DNA from 3 places in the Neobacillus sp. 19 genome. Region 1 is predicted to be linked to each of the others. Evidence: riboswitches for the same ligand, from Rfam matches in the RefSeq annotation. Region 1 holds a riboswitch; each other region holds the start of a gene.
What was found. Region 1 has a riboswitch for lysine ahead of ACO1D1_RS24210 (amino acid permease). Riboswitches for the same ligand answer to the same signal wherever they lie in the genome.
Positions count from the first base shown of each region.

Region 2: it holds a riboswitch for lysine, as region 1 does, so the genes downstream of both, dapA (4-hydroxy-tetrahydrodipicolinate synthase) here and ACO1D1_RS24210 (amino acid permease) in region 1, are expected to answer to the same signal.
Region 3: it holds a riboswitch for lysine, as region 1 does, so the genes downstream of both, ACO1D1_RS18930 (aspartate kinase) here and ACO1D1_RS24210 (amino acid permease) in region 1, are expected to answer to the same signal.

Region 1 is NZ_JBMPZU010000083.1:3,493-14,310, reverse strand. Features, by position in the region: gene helD (RNA polymerase recycling motor HelD) at 1-200, shown strand, start outside; gene ACO1D1_RS24235 (BA3454 family stress response protein) at 260-394, opposite strand; gene ACO1D1_RS24230 (hypothetical protein) at 455-685, opposite strand; gene asnS (asparagine--tRNA ligase) at 892-2,283, shown strand; gene ACO1D1_RS24220 (hypothetical protein) at 2,331-2,504, opposite strand; gene ACO1D1_RS24215 (helix-turn-helix domain-containing protein) at 2,660-2,878, shown strand; gene ACO1D1_RS24210 (amino acid permease) at 2,945-4,426, opposite strand; lysine riboswitch at 4,530-4,719, opposite strand; gene ACO1D1_RS24205 (YitT family protein) at 4,900-5,715, shown strand; gene ACO1D1_RS24200 (PH domain-containing protein) at 5,757-6,371, opposite strand; gene ACO1D1_RS24195 (MFS transporter) at 6,630-7,859, shown strand; partial or broken gene ACO1D1_RS24190 (multidrug resistance efflux transporter family protein) at 7,953-8,922, shown strand; gene ACO1D1_RS24185 (DUF421 domain-containing protein) at 8,989-9,849, opposite strand; gene ACO1D1_RS24180 (DUF1657 domain-containing protein) at 9,869-10,075, opposite strand; gene ACO1D1_RS24175 (DUF1657 domain-containing protein) at 10,151-10,354, opposite strand; gene ACO1D1_RS24170 (YmaF family protein) at 10,558-10,818, shown strand, end outside.
Region 2 is NZ_JBMPZU010000064.1:19,401-30,218, forward strand. Features, by position in the region: gene pabB (aminodeoxychorismate synthase component I) at 1-1,166, opposite strand, end outside; gene ACO1D1_RS21310 (anthranilate synthase component II) at 1,135-1,737, opposite strand; gene ACO1D1_RS21315 (hypothetical protein) at 2,081-2,308, shown strand; partial or broken gene adhE (bifunctional acetaldehyde-CoA/alcohol dehydrogenase) at 2,412-5,016, shown strand; gene ACO1D1_RS21325 (YdeI/OmpD-associated family protein) at 5,165-5,836, shown strand; gene ACO1D1_RS21330 (hypothetical protein) at 5,921-6,490, shown strand; gene dapA (4-hydroxy-tetrahydrodipicolinate synthase) at 6,535-7,416, opposite strand; lysine riboswitch at 7,542-7,721, opposite strand; gene ACO1D1_RS21340 (NAD(P)/FAD-dependent oxidoreductase) at 7,956-9,068, shown strand; gene ACO1D1_RS21345 (TldD/PmbA family protein) at 9,144-10,487, opposite strand; gene ACO1D1_RS21350 (TldD/PmbA family protein) at 10,491-10,818, opposite strand, start outside.
Region 3 is NZ_JBMPZU010000058.1:235,796-246,613, reverse strand. Features, by position in the region: gene ACO1D1_RS18965 (AMP-binding protein) at 1-1,461, shown strand, start outside; gene ACO1D1_RS18960 (TetR/AcrR family transcriptional regulator) at 1,637-2,233, shown strand; gene ACO1D1_RS18955 (enoyl-CoA hydratase) at 2,245-3,018, shown strand; gene ACO1D1_RS18950 (electron transfer flavoprotein subunit beta/FixA family protein) at 3,130-3,903, shown strand; gene ACO1D1_RS18945 (electron transfer flavoprotein subunit alpha/FixB family protein) at 3,946-4,923, shown strand; gene trxA (thioredoxin) at 5,203-5,517, shown strand; gene uvrC (excinuclease ABC subunit UvrC) at 5,856-7,628, shown strand; lysine riboswitch at 7,699-7,876, shown strand; gene ACO1D1_RS18930 (aspartate kinase) at 7,991-9,205, shown strand; gene ACO1D1_RS18925 (YslB family protein) at 9,302-9,757, opposite strand; gene ACO1D1_RS18920 (succinate dehydrogenase cytochrome b558 subunit) at 10,170-10,778, shown strand.

The DNA of each region.
Region 1 (10,818 bases):
TGATTCCCTCTTATTTGGCAAAAGGAATCGAATTTGATGCTGTTATTCTGTATGATTGTTCTCAATATAAGAGGGAAAGTGAACGGAAATTATTCTATACAGTTTGCACACGTGCGATGCATGAGTTGTATATGCTTACAACAGACGGAATTAGTCCGCTCATGGCATCTGTCTCCCGAGATACTTATGATTTAATCTAAACTGGCACATAAAAGGCTGTAGAATTATATGCAATTCTACAGCTTATTCTTTTGAAATCTTACTTTTTCCATTGTTTTTGTACTTGTTCAAAGGCAAGGCGTAATATTTCATCATCGGAGGTTTCACGACTAGTAATGACATTTGTTAAATAGCATTTTCCTTCAAAAGTTATTGTTACTTCCACTTGTACCATAAAAATCACCTTTCCTTATTATAAGATTAGTTGTATAAAAAAAACTTCCAAAAGGAAGCTTTAAACCTCGAGAGCCATAAATTCTTCAGCAAATAGCTGTACTTGGTTTTTATCTATTTTGTTCTTTTTTAGTAAAGATTCAGCAATCACTAGATGGGCATGAATGGAACTATTTCTTTTTAAATCCCGAATGGATACATCGCCATTCAATAATTGAATAGCCTTTTCTCTGATGTCTTGATTCTTAGAAGACTTGTACAACAAATAGGCAATACAAGTAACTTTGTCCACAAAGTAACCTCCTATCTAGAATCGATTCGTTATTAAAATATAAATTCGACCATAAGCTAACTTTTTCCTGCTAATTTTCTGAAAATTTTAGAAAAACAAACATCTAATTAACTTCTATTTTACTTATCTAGATATTTTGTTGAATATTGCTTCTTTGATATAATATAAAAGCTGAACCTTTTACATATGATTTAGGAGGAAAACCAATGAAGCAGACCTTAATTAAGGACTTATACAGAAATACGGAAAGTTATATTGAGCAAAAGGTACAATTGTCTGGATGGATTCGGACGATTCGTGATTCCAAAACCTTTGGGTTCATTGAATTGAATGATGGCAGCTTTTTTAAAGGGGTACAAATTGTATTTGATGAAGAACTGGAGAACTTCAAGGAAATTGCTAAGCTTCCGATTAGTTCTTCTATTAAAGTAGTTGGGGATTTTGTTCATACTCCCCAAGCAAAGCAGCCATTTGAAATTAAAGCAACGGACATTGTCGTTGAGGGAATATCAAATGTGGATTATCCATTACAAAAGAAAAAGCATTCCTTCGAATATTTAAGAACGATCGCACATTTACGCCCAAGGACCAATACATTTTCAGCTGTATTCCGGGTAAGATCCCTAGCGTCATATGCAATACATAAATTTTTCCAAGAAAAAGGATTTGTTTATGTGCACTCTCCAATCATCACAGGCAGTGATACCGAAGGGGCAGGGGAAATGTTCCGGGTCACCACCCTCGATATGGACAATTTGCCAAAAAATGAAGAGGGTAAAGCAGATTTAAGCCAGGACTTTTTTAGTAAAGAAACGAATCTGACTGTAAGTGGACAGCTTTCAGCTGAGTCATTTGCGTTAGCATTCCGGAATGTTTATACTTTTGGACCAACATTTAGAGCTGAGAATTCGAATACAGCCCGCCATGCAGCTGAATTTTGGATGATTGAACCGGAGCTTGCATTTGCAGAGCTTCCAGATATAATGGATTTAGGCGAGGAAATGGTGAAATATGTAATTGGGTACGTTCTCGAACATGCTCCTGAGGAAATGAATTTCTTTAACAGTTTTATTGAAAAGGGCTTGTTAGACCGTTTAAATAGTGCACATTCAGCAAATTTTGGCCGCGTGACGTATACGGAAGCAATCAATTTGTTAGTTGAATCAGGTGAAAACTTTGCCTATCCTGTAGAATGGGGTGTTGACCTGCAGACAGAACATGAACGATATTTATGCGAAAAGGTCTTTAAACGCCCGGTATTTGTTACTGATTATCCAAAAGAAATTAAAGCCTTCTATATGCGTTTAAATGAAGATAACAAAACAGTGGCTGCAATGGATTTACTTGTTCCGGGAATCGGTGAACTAATCGGCGGCAGCCAGCGTGAAGAACGGGAAGAAGTATTGGCCGGAAAAATTAACGAGCTTGGCATGAATGAGGAAGATTATTGGTGGTATTTGGAATTAAGAAAATATGGCGGAACAAAACACTCAGGCTATGGGATTGGTTTTGAACGTTTAATCATGTACCTAACAGGAATGTCTAACATTAGAGATGTTATCCCATTCCCAAGAACACCTGGTAATGCGGAGTTTTAAATTATTTAAAAGGAGACCGAATGGGTCTCCTTTTGTGTTGTGTTTTATTAAAGATTTTGTAATTCTTCTTCGAAAAAAAAGGTTCCTGGGTGCTCTTTAACGATATAAGAATATCTTTTCATATTTTTTACATACTGCCATTTTAAAATCGTGACAGTCTCACCCGTTTCTTTAATGTTTACAGTTTGACCATTATTATAGCGGTTATTTGAGTTTTTCAAATCTAACACCCCTTTACTATTCCTTTTAAGTATACCACAAAGTCATTACACTTTATTTCAAATGGAAGACGCTTGCAGTAAATGAAAAGAAGAAAGTCAGGCACCTTTCAATAATAAACCAACTATGGTATACTTTACAAAAGTGAGGTGTCATTTTGACAAATTATAAAGCAAAAAAAAGTAACCTCAAAGATTTATTAACTAAAAACGGTATGGATTTGGAATGCCTGGAAAGAAGTACAAACATTCCCAGAAGTCAACTTAACGACTACATATCAAAGAAGGTAATGAATCTAAATTCTGCGATGACCATCTCCAAAGAATTGAATTGCCAGATTGAAGATTTATATGTTTGGACATCTGATGAGACATAGTGTAGTTTCTTCATACATGAACGAAAAACAGACTCGTTATCGAGTCTGTTTTTTTTTATGAGTAATTTAGTTCGATAAGTCACATTTTTCTAAAGGAATGACCTTTGTTTTTTTGGTGAATTTGTATCCAAGCCATAAAACAAGGAAAAGAGGTATCCCAATGTAAGAAACTAATACACCATTCCAGTCGATATGGTCACCCATAAAGGCTGAATAATTTTGTCCTAAAACAACAAATCCGCAGACAGCAAAGGCGAAAATCGGTCCAAATGGAAAGAGTTTTGATTTAAATGGCAGCAAGCTTAAATCCTTGCCTTGCGCAACATATGATTTACGGAAACGATAGTGGCAAACGGCAATTCCAAGCCAAGCAATAAATCCTGACATACCAGAAGCATTTAAAAGCCAAACATAAACGGTACCATCACCAAAGAATGATGCAAGGAACGCTAATGTTCCTACTAATGTTGTAGCAATTAAGGCATTGACTGGAACGCCTCTTTTATTTAGTTTGCCTAAGAATTTTGGCGCTTTTCCTTGGCGCGCTAAATCCCAGAGCATCCGTGTCGAAGCATACATGCCTGAATTTCCGGCAGATAATACGGCTGTTAAAATGACGGCATTCATGACAGATGCTGCGAAAGCAATTCCTGCTTTTTGAAATACAAGTGTGAATGGGCTGACGGAAACATCACCATTGGCCAAGTTTCCATTTGTATATGGAATCAGAAGTCCGATCACTAATATAGCTAGCACATAAAATAAAAGAATCCGCCAAAATACAGATTTTACAGCACGAGGAATTGCCTTTTCGGGATTATCGGTTTCCCCGGCTGCGACACCTAGTAGTTCGGTTCCTTGGAAAGAAAATCCAGCGGCCATAAAAATTCCCAGCATGGCCATAAACCCGCCGTGGAATGGCGCATCACCAACTGTAAAGTTTTTAAATCCAATCGCATGATCGCCCATAATACCAAATATCATTAACGTGCCAGTTATGATAAAAATAACAACTGTCACTACTTTAATAAGAGAAAACCAATACTCTGCCTCGCCAAACCCTTTTACAGACAGATAATTTAATAGAAACATAATCACTAAAAAGGTACTGCTCCAAATAATTGATGGCGTATTTGGGAACCAGAATTTCATGATCATTGTAACAGCAGCTAATTCAGCAGCAATGGTGATTGCCCAGTTATACCAGTAATTCCAACCGAGTGCAAAACCGAAAGCTGGATCAACAAATTTTGTTGCATATGTGCTAAAGCTTCCGGCAACGGGCATATAGGCACCCATCTCAGCTAAGCTTTGCATTAAAAAGTATACCATGACCCCGATGACAAGATAGGAAAGGAGCGCCCCGCCAGGTCCGGCAGAATGAATGGCACCGCCGCTTGCAAGGAATAGGCCGGTACCTATCGTTCCTCCTAAAGAAATCATTGTAAGGTGACGTGATTTTAAGCTGCGTTTTAGCTCAATCGTTTCCTGTTTGTTTGTGCGTTCATCTGAATAAACCTGTTCTTCTAATTGTCTAGCTGTTTGCATATTTATGACTCCTTTTTCTGTTTGTTTTTCGAGAAGGAGTTTGGAATAAAAAATGCCATCGAAGCAGAATCGATGGCATTGTCAATACCCCGCATCATACCTTCCGAAAGATAGCTCAACACGCACAGCTGGTAGGGCTATACGTGACAGTTCTGTTCCTATTCGGAGACAGCCCCAGCATGCAATTCCAGAGATGAATACACGCTTCGGCAGCTTTTCCTTTCAAACGGAGTCATTGGAGTCTCATCACCTCGTCCGCCATACTAATAAAAACCGCGACCTCTACCTCATCGGTTTGATGAGGATTTATACTATGAAGTTAATATATTTATATAGTATAAATATTATTTATAAAAAGTCAAATGGAAAAATTTCCAGATAATTTTTTATTATTGTAAAAAACTATTTAATTTACTTCATAACGGAGAATCGGTAATATTCATTAAAAGAACAAGTGGCAGGAGATGAATAGGTTGCAGTTTCTTGGTTTAATACTCGGGTCCCTCATAATTGTGACAGGTTTTAATCTCTTTTTAATCCCTCATCAAGTGTTAAGCAGCGGATTAAGCGGTATTTCTATGTTATTTGGCATGATCACTCCAATTAATACGGGAGTAGCTAATTTTCTGTTAAATCTTCCATTATTAATTATCGGATATAAAATGCTTGGAAAAAGGTTTATCATGAATACGATATTATCTGTCATCATTATTTCATTTGGTCTATATTTGGTCCCTGTATATGAGGTTGCTAAAGACACCATATTATCATCGATTTTTGGAGGAGCCTTAACAGGTATTGGCGTGGGAATCGTGTTCCGCTGTTCCGGTTCGACTGGGGGATTTGATATTATCGGAATGATTGTGTCACGGAAAAGAGACTTTCCGATTGGCACCTTGCTTTCAGGAATGAATGCAGTAGTCATTCTCATTAGCGGCTTTATATTTAATTGGGATGTAGCACTTAATACTTTAGTATCCATTTTTGTAACAGGTAAAGTAGTGGATGCTATTTATACCGATCACGCAAAGTTAACAATCATGATAATTACTGAAAAAGGCCAAGAAATGCGAAGGCACTTGCTCACTAACTTGTACAGAGGATTGACTATAATGGATGGTGTTGGCGGCTATTCTAATGACCATCGAAATGTATTATTTACCATTATTTCAAGGTATGAGTTAAATGAGGTGAAACATCTAATAACTGAAATCGATCCTGCGGCTTTTGTCAATATAACTGAAACCATTGAAGTAATGGGACTATTTCACAGACCCAGCCCGCATTAACAAAAATAACCCCTGAATTTGGGGTTATTTTTATATATTTGCTAATTATTAATATACTTTTCAAATACATAACCAAAATCTTTTACACAATATTGTTTTTTGCTATCCTCCAGCCATTGAAAGGCAGCTTGATTAAGCATTTTGAATTGAACAACCAAGTTGCTGTCAGGACTTGTGATACGGCCAAGAGTTGTTGAGGCTACATCAAGGCTTTGTTTGGCAAATTGGAGCGAGATTTCATTTTCATGTGAAATTTCGGAAATTTTGATAAGTGCTTTGTACAAATCTTTTATTTCTTCAATATGTTTCTTATGAACGTCGATGGAGAAGGGCTGCGAGCCAATTTTAAATTTAATTTCTACATCAAGATCAACCGTTCCAGCTGTTTCTAGGTAAACATCTGAAATTCTATTGGTAGCATAACTATAGCGGTGAAGCATGCGCTTTTTACTTGTTGCACTAGTACCATCAAGATGTATAAGGGAATTATTTGTAAAACAATATTCATCGGATTTTGATTTGATTAAGAAATATATTTTCTCATTGTCTTCATGCATAACATAATCATCTGCATCCACCTTATCATAATTCTCCGGCTTAATAACTGAACCCACATCACTTAATCCTAAAATATCTGCAGCTACTTTTCCAAACATTGTGTCAACCTCACTTTATTATTTTTTTCTAAATTTATGTACGAACAAAGCGGCATAAGGTTTCAACCCTGAGCGAACTTTTGGACGACGAAATACTCTATGCCATTTATAAAATAAGTATACATAAATTTCTGTCGGTCATTAACAAACAATTCAGAAATCTGGTATACTAAAGAAAAATTTGATTGATCTTGGAGGAAGTCCGATGTAAACCACCTTACTTTTAAATGAAAATTTAATAAAAAGTGAGGGTGTAACATGTCCATTTTTTTCGGAAAACAGGTTTCTATCCGGTTTCTTTGGTTTGGGCAAATGTCAGCCAATCTAGGTGATATTTTATATGTTGTATGTTTAATAAAAATGATCTTTGATGCGACTGGTTCAGTTACCTATATGTCGCTTGTTCCGTTTTTTTATACTATTTCTGCTTTAATTAGCGGATTATTGGCACCATTAATCATCAATAAATACAACCTTAAGTCTATTTTATTTTTTTCCCAATGCGGTAAGACATTGTTGCTATTAGGTATGTGTTTACTAGCAGGCATCGTAAATGCTGGCTGGCTGTTCGGAATTTATTTACTAATCTGTTTGATTTCCTTTTTAGATGGATGGGCATCACCGGCTCGAAACGCTCTTGTTCCAAGTCTTGTAGAGCAAAGCAAACTTATGAAAACCAATAGTTTACTTGCCATTTCTGATCAAATCGTTCAGTTGATTGCTTGGCCCATCGGTAGTATCTTATTAGTTTCTTTGGGAGCAAGGAGGATTCTCTGGTTTACCTTCGTCTTATACCTGCTCTCTAGCGTATTAATGGGGCTTATCGATCATGTTGCGAACCAGCAAATTAAAGAAGAGCAGTCGCGAATGGATGTCTTAAAAGAGGGTTGGAGAATCATTTGGAATTCCAAGCAGCTCCGGACGATCAGTTTAATGAACATACTCGAAACCTTTGCAAACGGGGTTTGGATTGCAGCTATTTTGTTTGTTTATGTTTCGGAGGCATTAAATAAAGGGGAGAACTGGTGGGGATTTATTAATGGCTCCTTTTTTGCCGGAATGCTATTTGGGGGACTGCTGATTTATCGCTTTTCACATATGTTAGAAAGAAATTTAGGACAAACAATCCTTTTGTCTACATTAAGCTTAATCATGATTACCTTTTTATTCGGAATGACCTCAGTCCCTTGGTTTGCTTTATTCGTGTCTTTCTTGTTTGGATTGCCGCAAATGGCTCGAGATGTGGCCGAGACCACGATCATCCAACAAAGCGCAAGGGAACAGCTTTTAGCTAAAGTTTATTCAGCCAGGGGTACATTGATATTTGGTTCCTTTGGTTTATCATCTATTTTGATGGGATGGATTACCGAATCCTTTGGTATAAGAACCACCTTTATGGTGGCAACTGTACTTTTCCTTTGTTCTTTTACAGTTGCCTTAATGAGCAGGAGGTACTTTTTCTTAGATGTGAATGAACAAACATGGTAAGATGTTCGGTATTTTAGCGAAACCACTTGCTGGTTTCCCTTTTTTTGTGGAAAATAACACTATATATAGAATTACAAAAGGAGATTAGAAACCATGCGTCCCATTATTGTAGGCATCTTTGCTTCATTCTTTTTTGCCTTTACTTTTATCCTAAATAGATCGATGGAACTAGCAGGGGGGAGCTGGATTTGGAGTGCATCGTTAAGATATTTCTTCATGGTTCCTTTCCTTTTCTTCATTGTAATGGCCAGGAAAAATTTAAAACCATTATTTGTGGAAATGAAACAACGGCCGGGTTCCTGGCTGCTGTGGAGTTCTATTGGCTTCGGATTATTCTATGCCCCTATTTGTTTTTCAGCTGCATATGCCCCAGGCTGGCTGATTGCAGCAACCTGGCAGATTACCATCATCTCAGGTTCCTTCCCTGGCACCTCTTTTTTATGAAACGGTCATGACCGACCAAGGCCCAAAACGGATAAAGGGGAAAATTCCTTTTAAAGGCTTAGGAATGTCCTTAATCATTTTATTGGGAATCATTTTGATGCAGGTGGAACAAGCAAACCATTTATCTGTCATTGCCTTATCTTTAGGAGTCTTACCTGTTGTTGTAGCATCATTTGCCTACCCATTAGGCAATAGAAAAATGATGGAGGTTTGCGGCGGCCGCCTAGATGTATTTCAACGGGTATTAGGAATGACGATTGCAAGCTTGCCCTTCTGGATTGTCTTATCCATCTTTGGACTAATTGATAGCGGACCGCCAAGCTTTGGACAAACTGTCCAATCCGCACTTGTAGCAATAACCTCCGGAGTAATTGCAACTATACTCTTCTTTCATGCAACAGATCTTGTAAGGGGAGACATGCAGAAACTTGCTGCTGTAGAGGCTACGCAGTCAATGGAAGTTTTATTTGCTGTTATCGGAGAATTGTTACTGTTAAATTCATTGATGCCTTCAGCTTTATCATGGAGCGGCATGGCATTGATCATGGCAGGCATGATCCTGCACAGCTATGTTTCCAACAAAGAAGTAAAACCAAAAATAGAAAAACTTAGTGCTTAGGCGGAAAAATAAAATGGAAATGACGAATCCTTATCAACAAAATTGATAAGGATTTTTTTATTCCTTTTATCCGTTTAGGAAAGGTGTAAGCCGCTCAATGGTTTCTTGAAGAATAGCTGCATTTTTCTTATACATTGCCTTTGACTTTTTGCAATCAGTTTCTAATGAGAAAATTTCTAAGTCTGCTTGGGTCTTTTTGAGAGTTGCCAGTAATAACGGACGCGCTGCAGGCGTTGGTACTTTAATTTTATCATCATAAAGATCCACGGTTACCTCACCATACGAATCCACTTGCCCAAGAAAAACATTATCCAATGTCACACCAAGTTTTTCTAACTCCGTATAAAGCCAGCCTCTGCCTTTTCCGGCACACCGTAATGCCTCATCCACGATATTCCCGTCCATAATGATGGTTTGCGGTTCTTTTTCATTTGGCATTTTCATTTGTAAATCTTTTGGTGTTAAAGGTTGATTTTCTTTTTTTAATAAGGCACTTAAATTACCGCGTGGTTCCAATACTGCAAATTCAACGTCAGCAACTTTAAAAATGTTTTTTTGCCTTAGGAGTGCAGAAAGTTCATCGATCGTATACTTTTCTTTCTTTAAATTATTCTCCAAGATTTTTCCATCTTGAATGACGACTGTACTTTTCCCTTCAGCAAAATCACTGAATTTTTTACTTTTTATTGCCATGTAGTTCACTAAAAAAGTAATCAATCCAAATACGACAATGGCGAGGGCACCATGATAGATATTCGCCTCAAGTCCTGTGACAACCTCACCAGCTATACTTCCAATCGTAATGCCTGCGACATACTCAAAAAAGGAAAGTTCAGATATTTGCTTCTTTCCCAGAACTTTTGTGGTAATAAATAAGAGCAGCAAGAAAATTAAAGAGCGCATGATAATAAACGTCCAACCTGGCATCTTTTCTCACCTCAAAATATTATGTCCCCTTGAATTGTGGTTCATGACGTTCCAGTTCTAAAACACGGTATTGCAGATCTTTTTTTATATCTCCAATTTGCAGACTCGTTTCGTGGAAAATTTTTTTTGCTTCATCATCAAGTGAATTTAATGCGAATGAAGATAATTGGGCTTCAATGCCTTTTAAGGTGAAAAGACATTGTTTGACATTTGAAGCGATCGTCATAAAAGTAACTTCCTTTCATAGGAAATTCTTAAAATGAAAAAGGGGTTGGCTTGGGATCGCCAACCTAAAACAGCTTTATTGATTGTACTGCGGTTCTTCGGCCATGATTTCTTGAAGTCTCGGTTCAAGACTGTCTAAAACGGATTGTGTTTGCTGTGCTGCTTGTTGATAAAGTTGCTTGGCATTTTGATTATCTGTAGCAAGCGCAAACGTTTCAAAACTTGCTTGTGCACTTTTAAGTCCTGCTAATGCTTGTTTTACTTGAGTACCGACTGTCATCTTTATCCTTCTTTCGTCATTAGAATTGAAATTACAAAAATAGTATGTGGATTAACTTTTTGCTTATGTATGAATTTGTACTTATTGAAGTAGAAAATTTTTCCTATCACCTTGAATAGTGATTTCTTAAATTATTATTCCTTTTTTTGAGTTTTAAAGCATATAGTTGTAACAGTAAAAATTTATATTTTGAGGTGATCAATATTAGAAAAACATCGAAAGATGATTTTGTCCAAGGATTTGTGCCGCATCATAATCATGGGTCTGTGGATTACACCGGAGTGAGTTCAGGGCATGTTCACCAATGTTTGGATATCACTTCACCACCGATCCCCACACAAGATGGCGGACATATTCATTATACAGAAGGATATGTTCTTTTTGAGGATGGACACACACACCATTACCGAGCTTATTCTGGACCAGCCATTCCTGTAGGGAACGGAATGCACGTCCATTATTAT
Region 2 (10,818 bases), on a different contig from region 1:
TTATTTAATAACAAACTTTCCAACAATTCAAATTCAGGTCTGTTCTCTTTAAGTAAACTTGCTTTGGCCAGGATTTCTTGATATTCCCCCTCAGTAGTGGAATCCCAAGTGATTCCTCCGCCAACACCATAGGTAGCTTGGCCAGATTGGTGTTCAATCATTACGGTTCTAATCGGCACATTAAAGATAGCCTCCTTTTCCGGTGTGATAAATCCAATCGCCCCGCAATATACCTCACGCGGCTCCTGCTCTAAGTCTGCAATAATGTTCATCGTGCTAATTTTTGGCGCACCTGTAATGGATCCGCATGGAAAAAGAGCTTTAAAGATTTCAACGAGTAGGGTATTGCTTGACACACGTGCATTGATCGTTGAAGTCATTTGATGAACGGTAGGGTATTGTTCAATTTCAAATAACTTTGTTACAGACACTGTTCCTGGTTCGGCGATTATGCCTAAGTCGTTTCGCAGCAAGTCGACAATCATCACATTTTCAGCACGATTTTTTTCTGAATGAAAAAGCCAATTGGCGTTTGCTTGATCCTCAGCTGCCGATTTTCCTCTTTTCGTTGTACCTTTCATCGGCCGGGTGGTAATTTTGTCATCTTTTAAGTGAAAAAACAATTCAGGTGAGGCGGATAAAATACTATGTTCACCGGTGTTGATGTATGCACTGTAATTGGAAGATTGTGCCCTTTTAAGATTTTCAAAAAAAGCGATATCGTCCCCTTGGAAATGAGATTTAAGACGTATCGTATAGTTTGTCTGATAAGTATCACCACGTTCTATCGATTCCTTTATAGATAGAATCGCTTGATCGTATTCCGCCATACTAATTGATGGTATCCATTCCGTGAGACTGTAGGTGGCGTTGCTGCTAAGCGATTGCGGCAATGGATTTTGAAAAATGCCAAACCATAAGAGAGGCATTTTACCTCCGCTTCTAACGCTATAAGCAGTATCGAAGGCAGCTGCACTCTCATAGGAAAGAAACCCTGCAGCATAATAACCGTTCTCAACAGCATCCTCAACTAGTTTAAGGCTTGGCAATACCTCATCGATTGTATACGCTGTAATCACCTTAAATGGATTTTGAAAAGTCAGCGGTTTTATTATACCGTTTGAATCTGCAAATTCAAAAGATAAGAGAGGCTTTTGTATATTCATTTTTACATTCCTTTTTAAAAAAATTCTCTAACATCTGTAAGCCGTTTTTCGTCAAGATAGACTCGGGGTGGAATTGAACGCCTTCCACTTTATATTGATTATGACGGATTGCCATTATTTCTCCATCCTCACTTCTTGCACTGATTTCTAGACAAGTTGGAAGGGTGGACTCATCGATGATTAATGAATGATATCTTGTTACCTGGAATGGAGATGGTAAATCACGAAAAATCCCATTTTGATCATGTGTAAGAGATGAGATTTTTCCATGCATCGGTTTTAAAGCTTTAATAATGATTCCACCAAACGCTTGCGCAATAATTTGATGCCCTAAACAAACCCCTAATATGGGGATTTCTCGATAAAATCTTTTCACAATATCTAAACATAGACCGGCTGAATCGGGATTACCTGGCCCTGGAGAAAGTAGAAGATAATCAGGCTTCATTTCTTCTATCATTTTTAGCGACAATTGATCATTCCGGATCACAACAACATCTTCGCCAATTGTTTGGATATATTGGACTAAATTGAACGTAAATGAGTCATAGTTGTCAATTACTAAAATCACTGGTTACTCTGGCTCCATTTCTATATTGTTTTTTTACGCTAAGCACAATCTCCATTTGAAGATTGGTATCAACCCTTTTCATGTTAAAGTGAAAATAGTCAGATGTAAATATTAATAGGGACTTTTTATTTTAATTTATCGTACCTCATGAATATTTATTATAGTAGAAAAATAATAAAGATGAAATCGCTTTCTTGATTTTACGTACTTGTTATTGTTGATATGACGATTGTCCTATATTTATCAATAATTACTAAGTTTTCAAAGTTTGTTCAATATTTCACAATGTATTATATAAAATTCATGTTATGATAAATACATAAAGAACAAGGAGTGATGATAGATGATGATTTGTGAATGGAAAACCTTCTCAACCGATTCTGAAACCTATACTCAAGAATTATTTGAAGAAACAGTGGGTGATGAATTCGAAGCCATGTTATTTAAAGAAAACGAAGAAATTCCTGCTTTTATTTGGACGGTAAATTACGTTATCATCGTCAAAAAATATTCAAAAGTCCTAACTGACATTTTATTTGAAAAAATTCCAAGAAATCCTGTTTGCGAGTAAAAAAGCTGCTGATATTTTTTTGATTACACATGTGAAATATTTCACAATTGGAGATTTGTGAATGATCAAAATATGTACTTTTAAACAATTGGAGGGAACAAACATGGCAGTGGTAGAAAAATCGCTAAAAGAAAAACAATCGGTGACCAACATGATTGATGCTTTGGTGGAAAACGGTCTAAAAGCATTAGAGGAATTTCGCAGCTTTGATCAAAAAATGATTAACCAAATTGTCAAGCAAATGGCCTTGGCGGGTCTTGATCAGCATATGCCCCTTGCAAAATTGGCTGTTGAAGAAACCGGAAGAGGGGTATATGAAGATAAAATCATTAAAAATATGTTTGCAACTGAATATGTCTACCATAATATCAAATACGATAAAACCGTTGGAATCATCAATGAAAACGAGCATGAGGGTATGATTGAAATCGCTGAACCTGTAGGTGTGGTTGCAGGGGTTACACCTGTCACAAACCCAACCTCAACTACGATGTTTAAATCACTTATTTCGATCAAGACGAGGAACCCTATTATTTTTGCCTTTCATCCATCTGCACAAAAATGCAGTAGTGAAGCAGCTCGTATCCTGAGAGATGCTGCAATCAAAGCGGGAGCACCGGAAAATTGCATTCAATGGATTGAAATCCCATCCCTTGAGGCTACACAAGCGTTGATGAACCACAATAAAATATCGATGATTCTGGCAACCGGCGGGGCTGGCATGGTCAAATCCGCATACAGTTCAGGAAAACCAGCCCTTGGGGTTGGACCTGGAAATGTCCCTTGCTATATTGAAAAAACGGCTCATCTTCATCAGGCGGTCAATGACTTAATATTATCCAAAACGTTTGATAACGGAATGATTTGTGCTTCTGAACAAGCAGTTATTATCGATAAAGAAATTTACTCTGAAGTGAAAGAGGAAATGATTGCGAACAATTGCTATTTCTTAAATAAGGGAAGAAAAAGAAAAGGTTGAAAAATTAGTCATCAATGAACAATCCTGTGCGGTAAATCCAAACATTGTTGGGATGGCTGCGTCCAAAATTGCCGCCCTAGCAGGTGTGAAGGTTCCAGAACACACGAAAATTCTCGTCGCGGAAATAAAAGGGGTCGGTCCCAAATTTCCACTATCAAGAGAAAAATTAAGTCCTGTCTTAGCCTGCTACAAGGTCAGCAGTCATGATGAAGGCTATAGAAGGGCAGAAGAGATGCTGGAGTTTGGCGGTCTAGGGCATTCCGCTGTGATTCATACCAATGATCAAACGGTCATCAAAGAGTATGGATTAAGGATGAAAGCAGGGAGGATTATCGTAAACGCTCCATCCTCCCAAGGGGCAATTGGTGATATTTATAATGGATATATTCCTTCCTTGACTCTTGGCTGCGGTTCATATGGCGGAAATTCAGTGTCCACTAACGTTGGGGCGATACATTTAATCAATATAAAAAAAGTAGCGAAAAGGAATGTCAATATGCAGTGGTTTAAAGTGCCGTCCAAAATATACTTTGAGAAAAACTCTACTCAGTATCTAGCAAAGATGCCGAAAATCTCAAAAGCATTTATTGTCACTGACCCCGGCATGGTGAAACTGGGCTATGTTGATAAGGTGCTTTACTATTTACGGAAGCGGCCAGATTATGTCCACTGTGAGATTTTTTCTGAGGTGGAACCAGATCCATCCATTGAAACAGTGATGAAAGGCGCAGAAAGGATGGCGAAATTCCAGCCGGATGTCATAATTGCTCTTGGCGGTGGTTCAGCAATGGATGCTGCTAAAGGAATGTGGTTGTTTTATGAATTTCCTGATACCGAATTCTTTGGCTTAAAACAAAAATTCCTGGATATTCGCAAACGAATCGTAAAATATCCACGTCTTGGAGAAAGGGCGCAATTCGTTGCCATTCCTACGACTTCCGGTACAGGATCAGAAGTAACCTCATTCTCCGTGATTACCGATAAGGAATCAAATACGAAATACCCGCTCGCTGATTATGAATTGACACCAGATGTGGCGATTATTGATCCCCAGTTCGTCATGACGGTACCAAAACACATTACAGCCGATACAGGTTTGGATGTATTAACACATGCGATAGAAGCGTATGTATCCTGTATGGCCAATGACTTTACAGATGGCCTGGCGATGAAAGCAATCCAATTGGTCTTTGAATACCTGCCAAGAGCCTACAAAAATGGCAGTGATGAAGAAGCACGTGAAAAGGTTCATAATGCTTCAACAATTGCGGGTATGGCATTTGCAAATGCCTTTTTAGGAATAAACCATAGTCTAGCTCATAAACTAGGAGCTGAATTCCATATTGCGCATGGACGTGCGAATGCGGTACTTTTGCCGCATGTTATTCGCTACAATGCCACAAAACCGAAGAAATTTACCGCATTTCCAAAGTATAACCACTTCAAAGCAGATAAACGTTATGCAGAAATTGCTAGAACTTTAGGTTTCCCTGCAAACACAACTGAGGAAGGTGTTGAGAGTCTCGTTCAGGCTATCATTCAATTAGCCAAAGAACTAGAAGTCCCAATGAGTTTAGAGGCAAACAATATCGATCAAGCCGACTTCGAAAGCAAAGTTGATTTCTTAGCAGATCGTGCGTTTGAAGATCAATGTACAACTGCCAATCCAAAGCTTCCGTTAGTTACAGAATTAGCGGAGATTTACCGATTAGCGTATAAAGGAATGTAAACCATTTTTGGGTTCAGACCACTGGTGCAGCAATGTTTTAAACGCCGGGGGTCTAGCCCATTTTTAAATAAAAAAATAGCAATGGCATAACTAACGATGTATACTAATTATTGTATTTTTACAATTCGAAAATATCCAAGCAGGTGGAATGATGGGAAAAACAATAGTAGAAAAACTAAATCTACAGAAATATAAAAAAATAGCCGTACTACATTTACCCTATGGTGCTGATTATTTGGCAGAACTCACTGGTTATGATAATGAACTGCGCGAACATTCATATGATCTTATTTTTGCCTTTGTATTAGATATGGCATCTTTACAGGAACTTGTAAAAAAGGTCATTGATAAAAATTATCTAAATAAAAACGGCTATATGTATGTGGCTTATCCAAAAAAGGGAAATAAAATCTATCCAACCTTCATTCATCGTGATGATTTGTTAAGCGGGATAGGTGCAGATCAAGATGGCTATATTGGGACAAGCACGATCAAATTTTCTCGTATGGTCGGGTTAGATGAGGTTTTTACGGTGGTTGGTCTGAAAGAAGATTCAAAATCCAAAAATCAAACATCTCCGAAAGCGAGTCAATGTGTGGATGATTATATTTCCTATATTCCAGTGGTAGAAAAGGATTTACAGGATACACCGGACTTACTTGCCTTCTATCAATCACTTACCCCTGGGTACCGTAAAGATTGGGCTCGATATGTATACAGTGCAAAACAAGAGGTAACAAAAGCAAAACGACGCGAGGAAATGAAAATGATTCTCGGAAAAGGTTACAAGAGCCGCGAGTTATATCGAAGCGGAAATTAAAAGTCCGCTGACATATTACCTGTTTAAAATTATGTCTCATAATTTAAGATACAAAGACATTAACTTAAACAGGGGGTGTTTGCGATGAATGAGCACGAGGGCAGAAGGGGACAGCAGCAAAATACCCAATTTCCCTTGAAAGTCTCTTATTCACGAACAAACAAAATCGTTTTGGGTGCTGTCTTCACTGCTCTGGCAGCAATCTTTCAGTCAGCTGGTGTTTTTGCTGGCATTGGTTATGCATTAAGTATTTTAACCACCTTGCCAATTGTCCTTTCATGTTTGATTTCTTTAAGGATTGGAATTATGTCATATTTTAATACTATATTATTATTAATGATTTTCCTGCCTAGCGAGCTGTTTGTATTTCCTTTTACAACTGGATTATTAGGGATTAGCTTAGGGACAGCATTTAAGTTTTGGAAGAATTGGCTGTCAATCACCGTGTTTGGTGGCAGTTCACTAACAGCAGGGATCATGGCTTTATTATATGTTTTTCGTTTTCCTGTCTTAGGCCCAACCGTTTCTCATACCTTTAATAGTAAGGTAGTCCTATTAATCTTTCTGTTTTCATTAGTTTATAGTTGGATTTGGATGGTCCTAGGCAAGAAGGCAGCAAGGTTATTGATGAAATCTACGATTGTGAAAAAATAAGGCTGCCTAGCCCTTTGGGGGAATTGGCAGCCTTGTTACGTTTATTATTTATCGAGCATGTTAACCGGTAAAATCCCTTTTAGTGCTGACTCTTCGTCATTCGTTAACGGAATTAACGGCAGGCGGACACCGCCAACATTGACTCCAGTTAGATTCAAGGCCGCTTTAACCGGTGTTGGGTTTGGTGCAGCAAATAGGGCTTTCATGAGCGGGAGAAGATGCCGATGTGCTGATGCTGCCTCCTTCAAATGCCCATTTTTAAAATTAGTCACCATTTCCTGCATTTCATTACCAATGACATGGGAAGCAACAGATATAATTCCTGTACCGCCAATCGCTAAAATGGGCAATGTTAGTCCATCATCGCCACTGTAAAGCGTAAAATCTTCAGAAGTTTGACTTATAATTTCTGCGATCGCATCTAGATTGCCGCTTGCTTCTTTGATGGAGACAATATTGTTAATGTTTGAAAGCCGGACAATAGTGTCCACATCCATGTTGATGCCAGTTCGGCCCGGGATATTATAAAGCATTACCGGCAAAGAAGTTGATTCGGCGATGGCTTTAAAGTGTTGGAATAACCCTTCTTGGGATGGCTTGTTATAGTAGGGAACAACAAGCATAATCCCGTCAACGCCAGTCTCCTCCGCAAGTTTTGTAAGGCTAATTGAAGCCCTTGTGTCATTTGATCCCGTACCTGCAATGACCGGAACTCTTCCATTTACAATTTCAACCACAAATTTAAATAAAGCGACTTTTTCCTCGGTTGTTAAGGTAGGGGACTCACCTGTTGTCCCAGCAACAACCAATCCATCGGTTCCATTTGCAAGTAAATGATTCACTAAATTCCGTGTTGCGTCAAAATCAATTTCACCATTTTGATCAAATGGAGTCACCATTGCAGTTAATACTTGGCCAAAATTCATCATTCTCACCCTTTTTCATTTTTTTAGAAATTAGAGGGGCAGAGGCCACTTTTTTATCAACGCAAAAAAGCAGCAACGAGGGTACGCTGCTGCAGTAGAAACATAATATAAAACAAAGTTCCTATGCGTGAGATAGCCCTCCATATAGTTTCCTATATGACAATTCTGTGCTTATTCAACAACAGAACCAGCTTCAAGATGAATGAGTTCTTGGAAGCTTCGGCAAATTCCCCTTTCCACCATTCTCAGTGGATCTCATCATCCTCAAAAAGTGTACTAATGGTCTTTGCGCCTCTATCCTCACTTCAAAAGGTATTGAAGTAAGAAAGTATTTAATTGATTTCTAATCTAACAGATAATTCATTATTATTCAAGTGATTTGTCCAATTGAAACGCTTTAATGAACAGCAAATTTATAATATTTCAATTTTTTGTTATCATTATATGGGGTATCATTCGTCATAAAATGTGAATGAACTAGTAAAGTACAGATTGGACAACTAAAATGAGCTTAAGAAAACTAAATGAAAAGGTGTTATATGGAAAAGGTAATTGTGATAGGAGCAGGGATTCTCGGTGCCTCCACCGCTTATCACCTTGCTAATTTAGGGGTAAAAGTTACTTTAATTGACCGCCACGACCGTGGACAGGCAACAGATGCGGCTGCAGGGATTGTTTGTCCTTGGCTTTCGCAGCGACGGAATAAAGCCTGGTATAGCCCGGCAAAAGGGGGAGCGCGCTATTATCCTGAATTAATTGCTCAATTGGAAGCAGAGGGCGAAAATGATACAGGGTACAAAAGGGTTGGAGCCATTAGTCTTCATACAGACAGTAATAAGCTGGAGCAGATGGCGGAGCGCGCCGAAAAACGCCGGGAGGATGCCCCGGAAATTGGTGAAATATCCATTTTGTCACCTACGGAAACGAAAAGTCTATTTCCACCGGTCTCAGAGGTGTTTGGTTCCGTTCATATAAGTGGTGGAGCACGAGTAAATGGCAGAGCTTTACGGGATTCGCTGGTCCATACTTCAATAAAGAATGGAGTGACTATCCTGAGAGGGAATGCTGCGATTATTTATGAAGGAAATCGAGTTATTGGGATTAGGCACGAAGGAACTCTTTTGTTGGCGGATCAAGTAATTGTTACGGCAGGGGCGTGGTCAAAAGAACTTTTGCAGCCACTGGGCGTGGAATTCTTAGTCAAACCACAAAAGGCACAGATTGTTCATCTGGAATTGCCTGAAACGGATACAAATTCATGGCCGGTTGTCCTGCCACTCCATAACCAGTACATCCTTACCTTTGAAAATGGCCGGGTAATCGTGGGTTCCACACATGAAAATGAAGCTGGATTTGACATTCGAGTAACGGCCGGTGGTATTCATGAGATCTTAAACCAAGCCTTAGAGGTGGCACCAGGTCTATCGAACGGTACTTTACTTGAAACAAGGGTGGGGTTTCGACCTTTCACCCCGGGTTTTTTACCAGTGGCAGGGCCATTACCACATTTCGAAGGAATTTATGTTGCCAATGGACTTGGCGCCTCAGGGCTAACTAGCGGACCATATCTTGGTGCAGAGATAGCTAAGCATGTGATGGGTAAACAGACAGAGATTGATTTTGGTTCCTATGCCGTATCGGGAGCTCTTTAAAGACAGTATTTATTATTTTAAAAAATAAAAAGAGGAGCCGCCAAGATAAATTGGCGCTCCCACCTAAAAGCCCTATTACTCGACCGTAACCGATAATGATTTAACTAAGACCGACGGAGAACCAACTGGTGTAAGCGGGAAGATTAGATCCTCACCAATTTCTTCGACATCCTTTAATAATTGATAGAAATTACCGGCGATGGTCATTAAATTTACCGGATATTGAATCTTCCCATCAGCAACATAGAATCCATTTGCAGCGACGGAAAAGTCACCAGAAACCGTATTTGCCCCGGAATGCAAGCCCGATAGACTAGTTATGAATATCCCTTCATTCATTCTGCCGAGCAAATCTTCAAACGATACTGCGGAAGGCTTCAGGAAAAGATTAGAAGGACCGACCTTAACTGCACTTTTATAAGAATCCTTATGTGCATGACCGGTAGTCTCAGTTTGTTCCTTTTTCGCTGTTTTTTGATTGTGAAGCAAGGATTGTAATACTCCTGATTCTACTAATGTCAGTTTCTTCGACGCAACGCCCTCACTGTCAAAGGTTCTACTGGCAAGACCATCCTCTAGAAATGGGTCATCGAGAATCGTAATCTTTTGCCCGGCAATTTTCTTACCTAGCTTATCCTTTAAGGATGAAATACCTGCTTGTGTGTTCTCAGCAGAAAAATTAGACGAGAATGTCGCTAACAGACTTGCAGCTGCATCATTTCGTAATAGAACGGGGTATTCCTTGCTGGCAATATTTCTGGACCCTAATTGTGAAAGTGCTTCCTCTGCGGCTTTTCTTGCCATTTCCTTGGCATCCAACTGATAGAAGTCTTTTGTCACTTTAAATTCAAAGGAAGTTTTCGTTTCCTCACCGTCTTTTACGATGGCTTCCGTAATTACATACATATAATTCATTTGGTCGGTTAAAGACAAACCTTTACTATTGGACAGATTCCGAGAAACTGTTTCTGTCCGTATCATGCAATAATCGGTCGCCACAATTCGAGTATCTATTGCAAGTAATTCACGTTCAACATCTTTAATAAATTTTATTTTTTCGGGAATGGATACTTCATTTAAGGATGTTGAGAAGAAGTTTCCTTGTTCATACTGACTGCTTCCGGCAAAAATTTCTTCAATATCTTCATCATGCATGATCTGTGTATTTTCTTTTGCGTTTTCCAGCAAGAAAGGGATGGAAGCCTCTTCAACTTTTTCGGAATAGGCATAACCCATTTTCCCATCAATGATACCGCGGAAGGAAACCCCGCCGTCTTCAGCAATTTCATATTGATCAATTTCGCCATTGTATACTTGACAGCCAAAGACTTCTTTCCTTTCATAATACATTTCTACATCCGTGTATCCGCGGTTTTGTGCCTCATTAAATAATTTCGCTTGAAATTCTTGAATGTTCACGGCTTATTCCCCCTTCGTCCCGCCGACAGTAATTTCGCTGACACGGATCATTGGCTGACCCACATTCACTGGAATACTTCCACTCAATGAACCGCACATTCCGGCGCCATGACCCAAATTATTGCCGACCATATCAACCAACTGTAATGTTTTTGGACCATTACCGATTAATGTAGCACCCTTCAAAGGTTTTCCGAGCTTGCCGTTTTTCACCTCGTACGCTTCCATGACTGCAAAGTTGTAATCACCTGTAGCCGGATTAACTTGGCCGCCGCCCATATATTTAGTGTAAATTCCTTGTTCGGTATTGGTGATAATTTCTTCTGGTGTT
Region 3 (10,818 bases), on a different contig from region 1:
CCTAATACTCCACAGGCGGTTATAAGCTATTTTGGTATATTAATGGCGGGCGGCATCGTCGTTCAAACAAATCCATTATATACCGAACGTGAACTAGAGTATCAGATGAAAGATTCTGGAGCCCAAGCCATTATCACCTTAGACATCCTCTATCCAAGAGTCTCAAAAGTTATGCCGCAGACTAATTTACAACACATTATTGTAACCGCTATCAAAGACTACTTGCCATTTCCCAAAAATCTCATTTATCCTTTTATTCAAAAAAAACAATACGGTATTGTTGTGAAAGTAAAGCATGGGGGATCCTCTCATTTATTGACGGAAATTCTAAAGGAGGGTCCAAAAGAGTTAACTGCATACGAGTTTAATCCCGAGGAAGATATTGCGCTGCTCCAATATACAGGAGGAACAACTGGTTCTCCAAAAGGTGTCATGCTGACGCATAGAAATTTAGTGTCCAATACAGCCATGAGTGAGGCATGGCTATACAAAGCCAAACCGGGAGAAGAATCGATGCTTGGCATCGTACCTTTCTTTCACGTCTATGGAATGACTGTCTGTATGATCTTATCGATTAAAATGTCCTGTAAAATGATTTTACTTCCAAAATTTGATGCACTGACAACGTTAAAAACCATACACAAACAGAGGCCAACGCTATTTCCGGGAGCACCAACTATTTATATAGGCCTATTAAACCATCCCGACTTAAAAAAATATGATTTATCCTCCATTGAAGCCTGTATAAGTGGTTCGGCTCCGCTGCCGCTTGAAGTCCAGGAGAAATTTGAGGAAGTAACCGGAGGCAAGCTTGTCGAAGGCTATGGTTTGTCGGAAGCATCACCTGTCACACATTCCAATTTCCTATGGGACGTGGAAAGAGTAAAGGGCAGTATCGGTGTTCCATATCCTGATACGGATGTAAAAGTCGTCTCAATTGAAACAGGGGAACAATTGCCTGTCGGGGAAATTGGTGAAATTATCATTAAAGGTCCGCAAATTATGAAAGGCTATTGGAATCGTCCTGAAGAAACGAAGGAGGTCCTTCATGACGGATGGCTGTATACAGGTGACCTGGGTTATATGAATGAGCAGGGATATTTTTATATTGTCGATCGCAAAAAGGATATGATTATTGCAGGCGGATATAATATTTATCCTCGAGAGATTGAAGAAGTATTATATGAGCATCCGGATGTACTTGAAGCCGTGGCCGCCGGGATTCCAGATCCATATCGCGGCGAAACCGTAAAAGCTTATATTGTGTTAAAAAAAGGATCTACCCTCTCAGCAGATGAAATGAACCAATATGCACGAAAATATCTCGCGTCATATAAGGCGCCAAGATTATATGAGTTTAGAGAAGAATTGCCGAAAACGGCCGTAGGAAAAATTTTACGAAGAATGCTTGTAGAAGAAGAGAAACGAAAAATAGAGGAAGAAAGCCAAAAGCACGCCTAATTTTTTTTGAACATAAAGGCTTGTCTCAAAATATATTTTATTATAGGATAATAAAGTTCGAACAGAAATTCTTGACAGGAATAAATTAAAATTTTATTATTAAAATATGAATGATGATTCATTCATATTTTTCTTTTTGCAAATGTAGTAATGTACTTCAAAGGGGGGATACATGTTGAAAAAAAGTAAGCCGAAATATATGCAAATTATTGATGCCGCGGTCATTGCCATCGCCGAAAATGGTTACCACCAAGCGCAAGTTTCAAAAATTGCGAAACAGGCAGGAGTGGCAGATGGCACGATATATCTTTATTTTAAAAACAAAGAAGACATCCTCATCTCACTCTTTGAAGAAAAAATGGGAAACTTCATTGAAAAAATAGATCAAATGATAGCAGGAAATGGGACAGCGGCGGCGAAGTTATTAATGATGATCGAAGCGCATTTTAGCCTGCTATATGAGGATCATCATCTTGCCATTGTAACCCAGCTGGAATTGCGTCAATCCAACAAGGATTTACGGCTCCGGATTAATAACATTTTAAAAGGTTACTTACAGGTGATTGATAAGATTATTTTAGAAGGCAAAGACAAGGGAGAGTTTTCACCTGACCTTGATGTTCGCCTTGCCCGGCAAATGATTTTCGGCACCATTGATGAAACGGTAACATCTTGGGTGATGAACGAGGAAAAGTATAATTTGCTTGCTCTGGCATCCCCAGTCCATCGTCTTTTAATAAATGGATGCGGGGGCGGACAAGTAAAAGAATAGGGGGAGAAATTTTGGACTATTTAAAATGGTCGCATCAAGACAATATTGCGACGATCACGATTCAGCGTCCTCCGGCAAATGCTCTTTCTTCAGGCCTTTTACGGGAGCTGTCGGGTGTACTGGATGAAATTGAGCCAAACCGAGAAATTCGAGCGATTGTGATCCATGGTGAAGGACGCTTTTTCTCTGCTGGTGCGGATATCAAAGAATTTACCACGGTTAGTTCCTCTGAAGGGTTTGCTAACTTGGGTAAGTTTGGACAGGATTTATTTGACCGCATGGAGAAGTTTCCAAAACCGATTATTGCGGCCATTCATGGGGCAGCCCTAGGCGGCGGTCTTGAACTGGCAATGGCTTGCCACATCCGATATGTCAGTGAAACAGCTAAACTCGGTCTTCCGGAGCTTCAGCTTGGGTTAATACCCGGTTTTGCCGGCACACAGCGCTTGCCAAAATATGTAGGGGTCGCCCGAGCGGCGGAAATGCTGTTCACGTCTGAGCCTATTACTGGTTTAGAGGCAGTCCAGCATGGGCTGGCAAATCAAGCCTTTCCAGAAAACGAAGTATTTGAACAGGCTTATAAGTTAGCAGGAAAAATCGCTAAGAAAAGCCCTGTCTCGATTAGTGCTTCCATTCAATTATTAAACTATGCGAAAACAGAAGAGTTTTATAAAGGAACTGAAAAAGAGGCAGAACTGTTTGGCGAAGTGTTTGTCTCAAAAGATGCAAAAGAAGGCATCCAGGCCTTCCTTGAGAAAAGGGAACCAAACTTTACAGGTGAATAACTTCTTAGGCAGGATTCCTGCTTAAGAAGTTGTATACATTTATTTTTCTAAAAAATTTTCTTAATCTTTCAAACTGAGCGAATGCTCGGAAATATGGAGGGGACCACAAACATGAACATTTATGTGTTAATGAAAAGAACCTTTGATACGGAAGAAAAAATTTCGATATCTGCTGGGAAAATCAATGAGGATGGTGCAGAGTTTATCATTAATCCTTATGACGAATATGCAATTGAAGAAGCAATCCAAGTCCGCGATGCCAATGGCGGAGAGGTAACCGTTATATCTGTTGGCAATGAAGAATCAGAAAAGCAATTGCGTACAGCACTTGCAATGGGTGCGGATAAAGCTGTCCTCATTAATATTGAAGATGATGTCGAAAACGGTGACCAATTTACAACTGCAAAAGTCATTGCTGAATACTTAAAGGATAAAGAGGCTGATTTAATTTTAGGAGGAAATGTTGCGATTGACGGCGGTTCCGGTCAGGTTGGCCCTCGTGTGGCAGAACTGCTAAACATTCCTTACGTAACAACCATTACGAAGCTCGAAATTGACGGAACAAGCGTAACAGTTACGCGCGATGTGGAAGGGGATGCGGAAGTAATCGAAACAAGCCTGCCGCTATTAGTCACGGCGCAGCAAGGTCTTAATGAGCCCCGCTACCCATCATTACCGGGTATTATGAAAGCGAAAAAGAAGCCGCTTGAAGAAATAGAATTGGATGATCTTGACCTTGAAGAAGAGGATGTCGAAGCAAAAACAAAAACAATCGAAATCTATTTGCCGTCCAAAAAAGAAGCTGGAAAAGTTTTATCCGGCGAGTTAAATGATCAGGTTAAAGAGCTTGTTCACCTTCTTCATACCGAAGCAAAAGTAATTTAAGCGAATTCACATAAAAATTGTTTTTTCAGGAGGTAAACTTACATGTCAAGAAAAGTATTGGTATTAGGAGAAGTTCGTGACGGGTCATTACGTAACGTTTCTTTCGAAGCAATTGCTGCGGCAAAAACGGTTGCAGAGGGTGGAGAAGTTGTAGGAGTATTAGTCGGTGAAACTGTAAGCGCTTTAGGTACAGAACTCGTTCAAAACGGAGCGGACCGTGTGGTCGTTGTTGAGAATGATAAACTAAAACAGTATACATCTGATGGGTATGCGCAAGCATTATTAGCTGTTATTGATCAAGAAAAGCCGGAAGGTTTGGTTTTAGGCCATACCGCGCTTGGAAAAGACTTGGCACCTAGAATTGCCGGGAAACTTTCATCCGGTCTCATTTCCGATGCAACAGCAGTTGAAGCTGCCGGAGGAAATATCGTCTTTACCAGACCTATTTATTCCGGAAAAGCATTTGAAAAGAAGATTGTGACAGACGGTTTAATATTTGCAACCGTTCGTCCAAATAACATTGCTCCATTAGAAAAGGATGAAAACAGAAGCGGAGAGGTTTCCTCACTAGCTGTTGATATTAAAGACCTTCGTGCCATCATTAAAGAAGTAGTAAGAAAAGCAAGTGAAGGCGTGGATCTAAGCGAAGCGAAAGTGGTTATCTCTGGCGGGCGCGGGGTGAAAAGTGCTGACGGATTTAAGCCGCTTAAAGAATTAGCAGACGTTCTTGGCGGAGCGGTCGGTGCTTCACGTGGTGCCTGTGACGCGGACTACTGTGATTATTCCCTGCAGATCGGACAAACTGGAAAAGTAGTTACGCCTGACCTGTACATTGCCTGCGGAATCTCCGGAGCCATTCAGCACTTAGCCGGTATGTCTAACTCCAAGGTTATTGTTGCGATCAACAAAGACCCTGAAGCAAACATTTTCAAGGTAGCTGATTATGGAATCGTTGGCGATCTATTTGAAGTCGTGCCATTATTAACAGAAGAGTTTAAAAAGCTTAAAGTACATTCATAATAAGAAAAGCGGAAGCGCCTTGACCAGTGGCGACAGGCATATGACGAACGGGCGGGAAGGTTGTTCTTTAACCTTCCTGACGGATTGGCTTATGCCCCAGACCCCCTAGGCGCTGGAGCTTGACAATAGGATAAAAGCGAGCGGAATAATCCGTTCGTTTTTTGTTTAATTTTCAACGTTAAGGGGAAAATAACATGTAGAGCAATTTATTAGCGTGATTTTCCAATCGATGTTATACTTTCGGTAGTATTTCAGTAATATATAGGGGGTAAATAAAAAATGGCTATTTCACATTTAACAGATCAAAATTTTGCTTCTGAAACAGGATCAGGGCTTGTACTTGTAGATTTCTGGGCACCATGGTGCGGACCTTGTAAAATGATCGCGCCAGTTCTTGAAGAACTTGACGCTGATATGGGCGATAAAGTGAAAATCACAAAGCTTGATGTGGATGACAATCCACAAACTGCTGCTAACTTTGGTGTTATGAGCATTCCAACTTTGTTAGTAATGAAAAATGGCGAAGTCGTTGACAAGGTAGTCGGCTTCCAACCAAAAGAAGCATTAGCAAGCGTATTAGAAAAACACGTATAAGATCTAAAGTGAAAAAACCTTAGCTGGAGACCGTTCCCGCTAAGGTTTTTTGCGTTTTATGTAACTAAAAGTAGGAAAAAAGATGAATGTGGCAGCTAGATAAAAAGTTCATTTACCATCTAAAGAAAAAAGAAGCCCGCGTGGTAAATGAAACCCTATTACATTGACCAAATCACGAAAAAGACGGCCAAGTGGTAAATGAAACCCCGTTACATTGACCGAAACCCATAAAAAATACCTCAATCGGTAAATGAACTGCCTTCCTACTTCCCTTTATGTGCCGTTTGCATTACTATTTTATAAGATAGCCAAAAAAAGACGGAGTGGGGTGGCCGGAAATGAATGAAACGATAAAGCAAAAACTGACACTGCTGCCTGATCAGCCTGGCTGCTACTTAATGAAGGACCGTCAGGGAACCATCATCTATGTGGGGAAAGCAAAGGTGCTGAAGAACCGTGTTCGGTCCTATTTCACCGGTTCGCACGATGGCAAAACATTAAGACTTGTCAACGAAATTGAGGACTTTGAATATATTGTTACCTCTTCGAATATAGAAGCACTTTTACTGGAATTAAACCTTATCAAGAAGTACGATCCAAAATACAATATCATGCTGAAGGATGACAAAAGCTATCCGTTTATTAAACTGACAGCTGAAAGGCATCCGAAGCTGATCATTACACGAAAAGTAAAAAAGGATAAGGGCAAATACTTTGGCCCCTACCCGAATGTCGGTGCGGCTAACGAAACCAAAAAACTACTCGATCGGATTTACCCGCTGCGCAAATGCTCCACATTGCCTGACCGAGTCTGCCTTTATTACCATTTAGGGCAGTGCCTCGCCCCATGTGTCAATGAAGTGAGCGAGGAACAGTATAAGCAGATGACCGATGAAATTACGCGCTTTTTAAATGGCGGGTATAAGGAAATTAAAAAAGAGCTTACGGAAAAAATGACTGCTGCCGCAGAGGAACTTGATTTTGAACGGGCAAAGGAATTTCGTGATAAAATCGTTCATATTGAAACCATCATGGAGAAGCAAAAAATAACGATGACAGATTTTACTGATCGTGATGTCTTTGGCTATGCCGTGGATAAAGGCTGGATGTGTGTTCAAGTCTTCTTTGTACGTCAAGGAAAGCTCATTGAGCGGGATGTTTCCATGTTTCCCATTTACAATGAACCGGAAGAAGAAATATTAACCTTCCTTGGCCAATTTTACACAAAAGCAAATCACTTCAAGCCAAAGGAGATTCTGATTCAGGATCAAGTAGACTTATCAATGGCAGAACAGCTGCTTGAAGTCAAAGTGCTGCAGCCGCAGCGCGGACAAAAAAAGGATCTCGTCAAAATGGCAATAAAGAATGCCAAAATTGCCTTAAATGAAAAATTCTCCTTGATTGAAAAAGATGAAGAACGAACGATCAAAGCAATCGAAACCCTTGGAGAACTTCTTGGGATTTATACCCCGCACCGGATTGAGTCATTTGATAACTCAAACATTCAGGGAACGGACCCTGTTTCCGCGATGGTCGTTTTTACTGATGGAAAGGCTAATAAGCGAGAATACCGAAAATATAAAATCAAATCGGTTAAAGGCCCTGATGATTATGAGTCAATGAGAGAGGTTACAAGAAGAAGATACACAAGAGCATTGAAAGATGAATTGCCGCTTCCAGATTTAATTATCATTGATGGCGGAAAAGGACATGTTGAGGCCGTAAGAGATGTACTAGAAAATGAGCTGGGGTTGGATATCCCGCTTGCAGGGCTTGTTAAGGATGAGAAACACAGAACATCCCAGCTTCTTTATGGAAATCCATTGGAAATAGTCCCGCTTGCAAGGAATAGCCAAGAATTTTATTTATTGCAAAGGATTCAAGATGAAGTTCACCGCTTTGCTATTACCTTCCATCGTCAACTCCGAGGGAAAGGTGTATTCCAATCCTTGCTGGACGATATTCCGGGAATTGGTGAAAAACGGAAAAAACAATTGTTGAAGCAATTCGGTTCTGTGAAGAAAATGAAGGATGCTACGTTCGAAGAATTTCGGGCCCTGGGCATTCCGGTGAATGTTGTGGAGGAATTAATGAAAAAACTTCATTCATAAACATTGTCAGAAAAAATGTAACATGCTATAATGAGTGAAAATTTAATTTACTATCACTTTTAAGTACTAAAGTGAAGGTAGAGGTGCGAGCTTCAATAGTAATGATTCTGAGAAGGATGAGCTTCAAGGAAGAATCATGAAAGGGGATGTTCGCCGAAGTGAAGAAGGTCTCATTTCTTTCTTTGCTGGTTCTGCATTGAATAAATGCAGGATTGTCAAGACTTGTGTCTTGGAGAGCTATCTTACATTGTGTGTACGAGAATTTATTTTTTCGTGTGTATGAAGCAATGAGATGCCCTCTCATTGCTTTTTTTATTTTTTCAAGGGAAAGATAAAAGGAATAATCGAAAGTAGGGGAAATCATGGGGCTGATCGTCCAAAAGTTCGGAGGAACCTCCGTCGGTAGTGTAGAAAGAATCTTAAATGTGGCAGCATGTGTGAAACAGGAAAAAGATCAGGGTAATAATGTCGTTGTCGTTGTGTCGGCGATGGGGAAATCAACCGATCATCTTGTCGGTCTTGCGAAAGAAATTTCTAAACAGCCAAATAAACGGGAAATGGATATGTTGTTATCCACAGGGGAGCAGGTGACAATCTCCTTATTATCGATGGCTTTAAATCAACAAGGGATTGAAGCCGTATCCTATACAGGATGGCAGGCGGGAATTGTAACGGAACCGGTTCATGGAAATGCTCGAATCTCAAAGATAAATACGGAAGCAATCCAGAGCCAGCTTTCAGAAGGGAAAGTGGTTATTGTTGCCGGATTCCAGGGGATCACAGAAACCGGTGAAATTACCACGCTTGGCCGCGGGGGTTCTGATACGACTGCAGTGGCATTAGCTGCAGCACTTAAAGCGGATAAGTGCGATATTTATACCGATGTGACCGGGGTGTTTACTACGGATCCAAGGTATGTGAAAGAAGCACGCAAATTATTATCTATTTCGTATGATGAAATGCTGGAGCTCGCAAATTTAGGCGCGGGTGTCCTTCATCCAAGAGCAGTGGAATTTGCGAAAAACTATCAGGTTCAGCTTGAGGTTCGTTCGAGCATGGAGAAAATAGAGGGAACAGTCATTGAGGGGGAAGCAACAATGGAACAAAATTTAGTGGTACGCGGGGTCGCATTTGAAGATGAAATTACAAAGGTAACGGTACTGGGACTAACCAATTCACTAACAAGTTTATCGACAATTTTTACCACATTAGCGCAGAATCATCTTAACGTTGATATTATTATTCAAAGCACAACAGAGGGTGGAACAGCTAACCTATCTTTCTCCATTCATACAAATGATTTATTAGAGACATTAAAGGTTCTAGAGGATAATAAAGGAGTCCTGGGGTATGAACAGCTCGATGCAGAGAATAAATTAGCTAAAGTGTCGATTGTCGGTTCAGGGATGGTCTCAAACCCAGGTGTAGCAGCAAAAATGTTTGAAGTACTTGCTGCAAACAACATCCAAATCAAAATGGTCAGCACATCCGAAATAAAAGTATCAGCTGTCGTCGAAGAAAAACATATGCTCCAAGCAGTAGAAGCACTACACTCAGCATTCGAACTAGGTAAATAGTAAGAGGCTGTTAATAGTAAAAAGGGTGACAGGCACCATTAAGGTGCCTGTCACCCTACTTAACGTGAATATAGTACATTGGTAAGTTTGCGGCTATTATTTGGTGGGGTCTTTTGGATCCCATTTAATGGTGAATTGGACCTTGTTTGCTTTTTTGACAGGGTGCTCGAAGGCTTCGGTGATGACTTCTTTTTGGAGCTCAATTTGCTGGGCTAGGAAACCGGCCTCAAGCTGGAAAAAGTGCTCTGCTTTTGATTTTACACGAGACACAATTAACGGGCTGGCTAATTCAACTTCAATTGCGTGCTTTGTTTCTGTTTTAAGTTGAAGCTGACCCCAAGAAGCATTAGCAAAAAACTCAATAACCTGATCAAAATCAGCCAACGGGAATTTCCGAGCGAGACGTTTCCCTGCCCAATATAAGATTTCAGGAGTGTCCTTTCCAAGAATCTCCGGCAACAGGTATTCCCGGATTAACTCATATCCGAATATCGGTATAGTTCGTGGTTCAGTGTCATTTTCATTCAAATTTACAACAGTACTTTCTTTCACATGTTTCCCCTCTTTCTATCATTCTATTATATACAATTTGTGTTAAAGTTCATTACTGTTTTCAAGATAAAATAATGTTATTGTACAATATGTAATCTTATTTATCATCATAATTATCTTTTCCTAAAAGGTAAAATTACCAACAGTAAGATGTTGGTAAATGAGGGTGAAAAAATACTGCTTTTTTTAGAAAAAGACAAGTCTATTAAGCGTTTCAATACATTCTATTATAATATCAATATATTTTAAAAATTTTATTTTTTACTAAAGATTGTGTATCCGTTTTCTTGACGCTCTAGGATGTTGGGAGTAAAATGGACATGTCACATAATTGTCACAGTGGTGGTAAGTTAAGGATCTTGTTAGGGGAAAAACATAACATCACGTTTAAAAATTCAAGGGGGGTAAAGTAATGGCGGGTAATCGAGAATTTGTTTATCGCAGATTGCATTCGTTGCTGGGCGTTATTCCAATCGGAGTATTTCTGATACAGCACCTTGTAGTCAACCATTTTATCACAGGAGGACCGGAATCCTTCAATAAGGCTGCAGGTTTTATGGGAAGTCTGCCATTCCGGATTGTCCTGGAAACAGTAGTTATTTATTTACCAATTCTTTTTCATGCAATTTACGGACTTTATATTGCTTTTACGGCAAGCAGCAATGTTAACAGGTTTGGTACATACAGGAACTGGATGTACATGGTGCAGCGTGTAACAGGAGTCATCACACTGATATTTATTGCATGGCACGTTTGGCAAACTCGTGTGGCTGCAGCATTTGGTGCTGAGGTATCCTATGATATGATGCATGATATTCTTTCATCACCATTTATGTTCGTTTTCTATTTAGTAGGTATCCTTTCAGCTATTTTCCATTTTGCCAATGGTTTATGGTCATTCCTGGTTAGCTGGGGGATTACTGTGTCACCACGTTCACAAGTCATATCTACATATGTGACAATTGGTGTTTTTGTGATTCTATCATTTATTGCCATTCAAACATTAATCGCATTTGTTTAATAAATAACTATTGTTCGGAAAAATATTGTATTTTGGATTG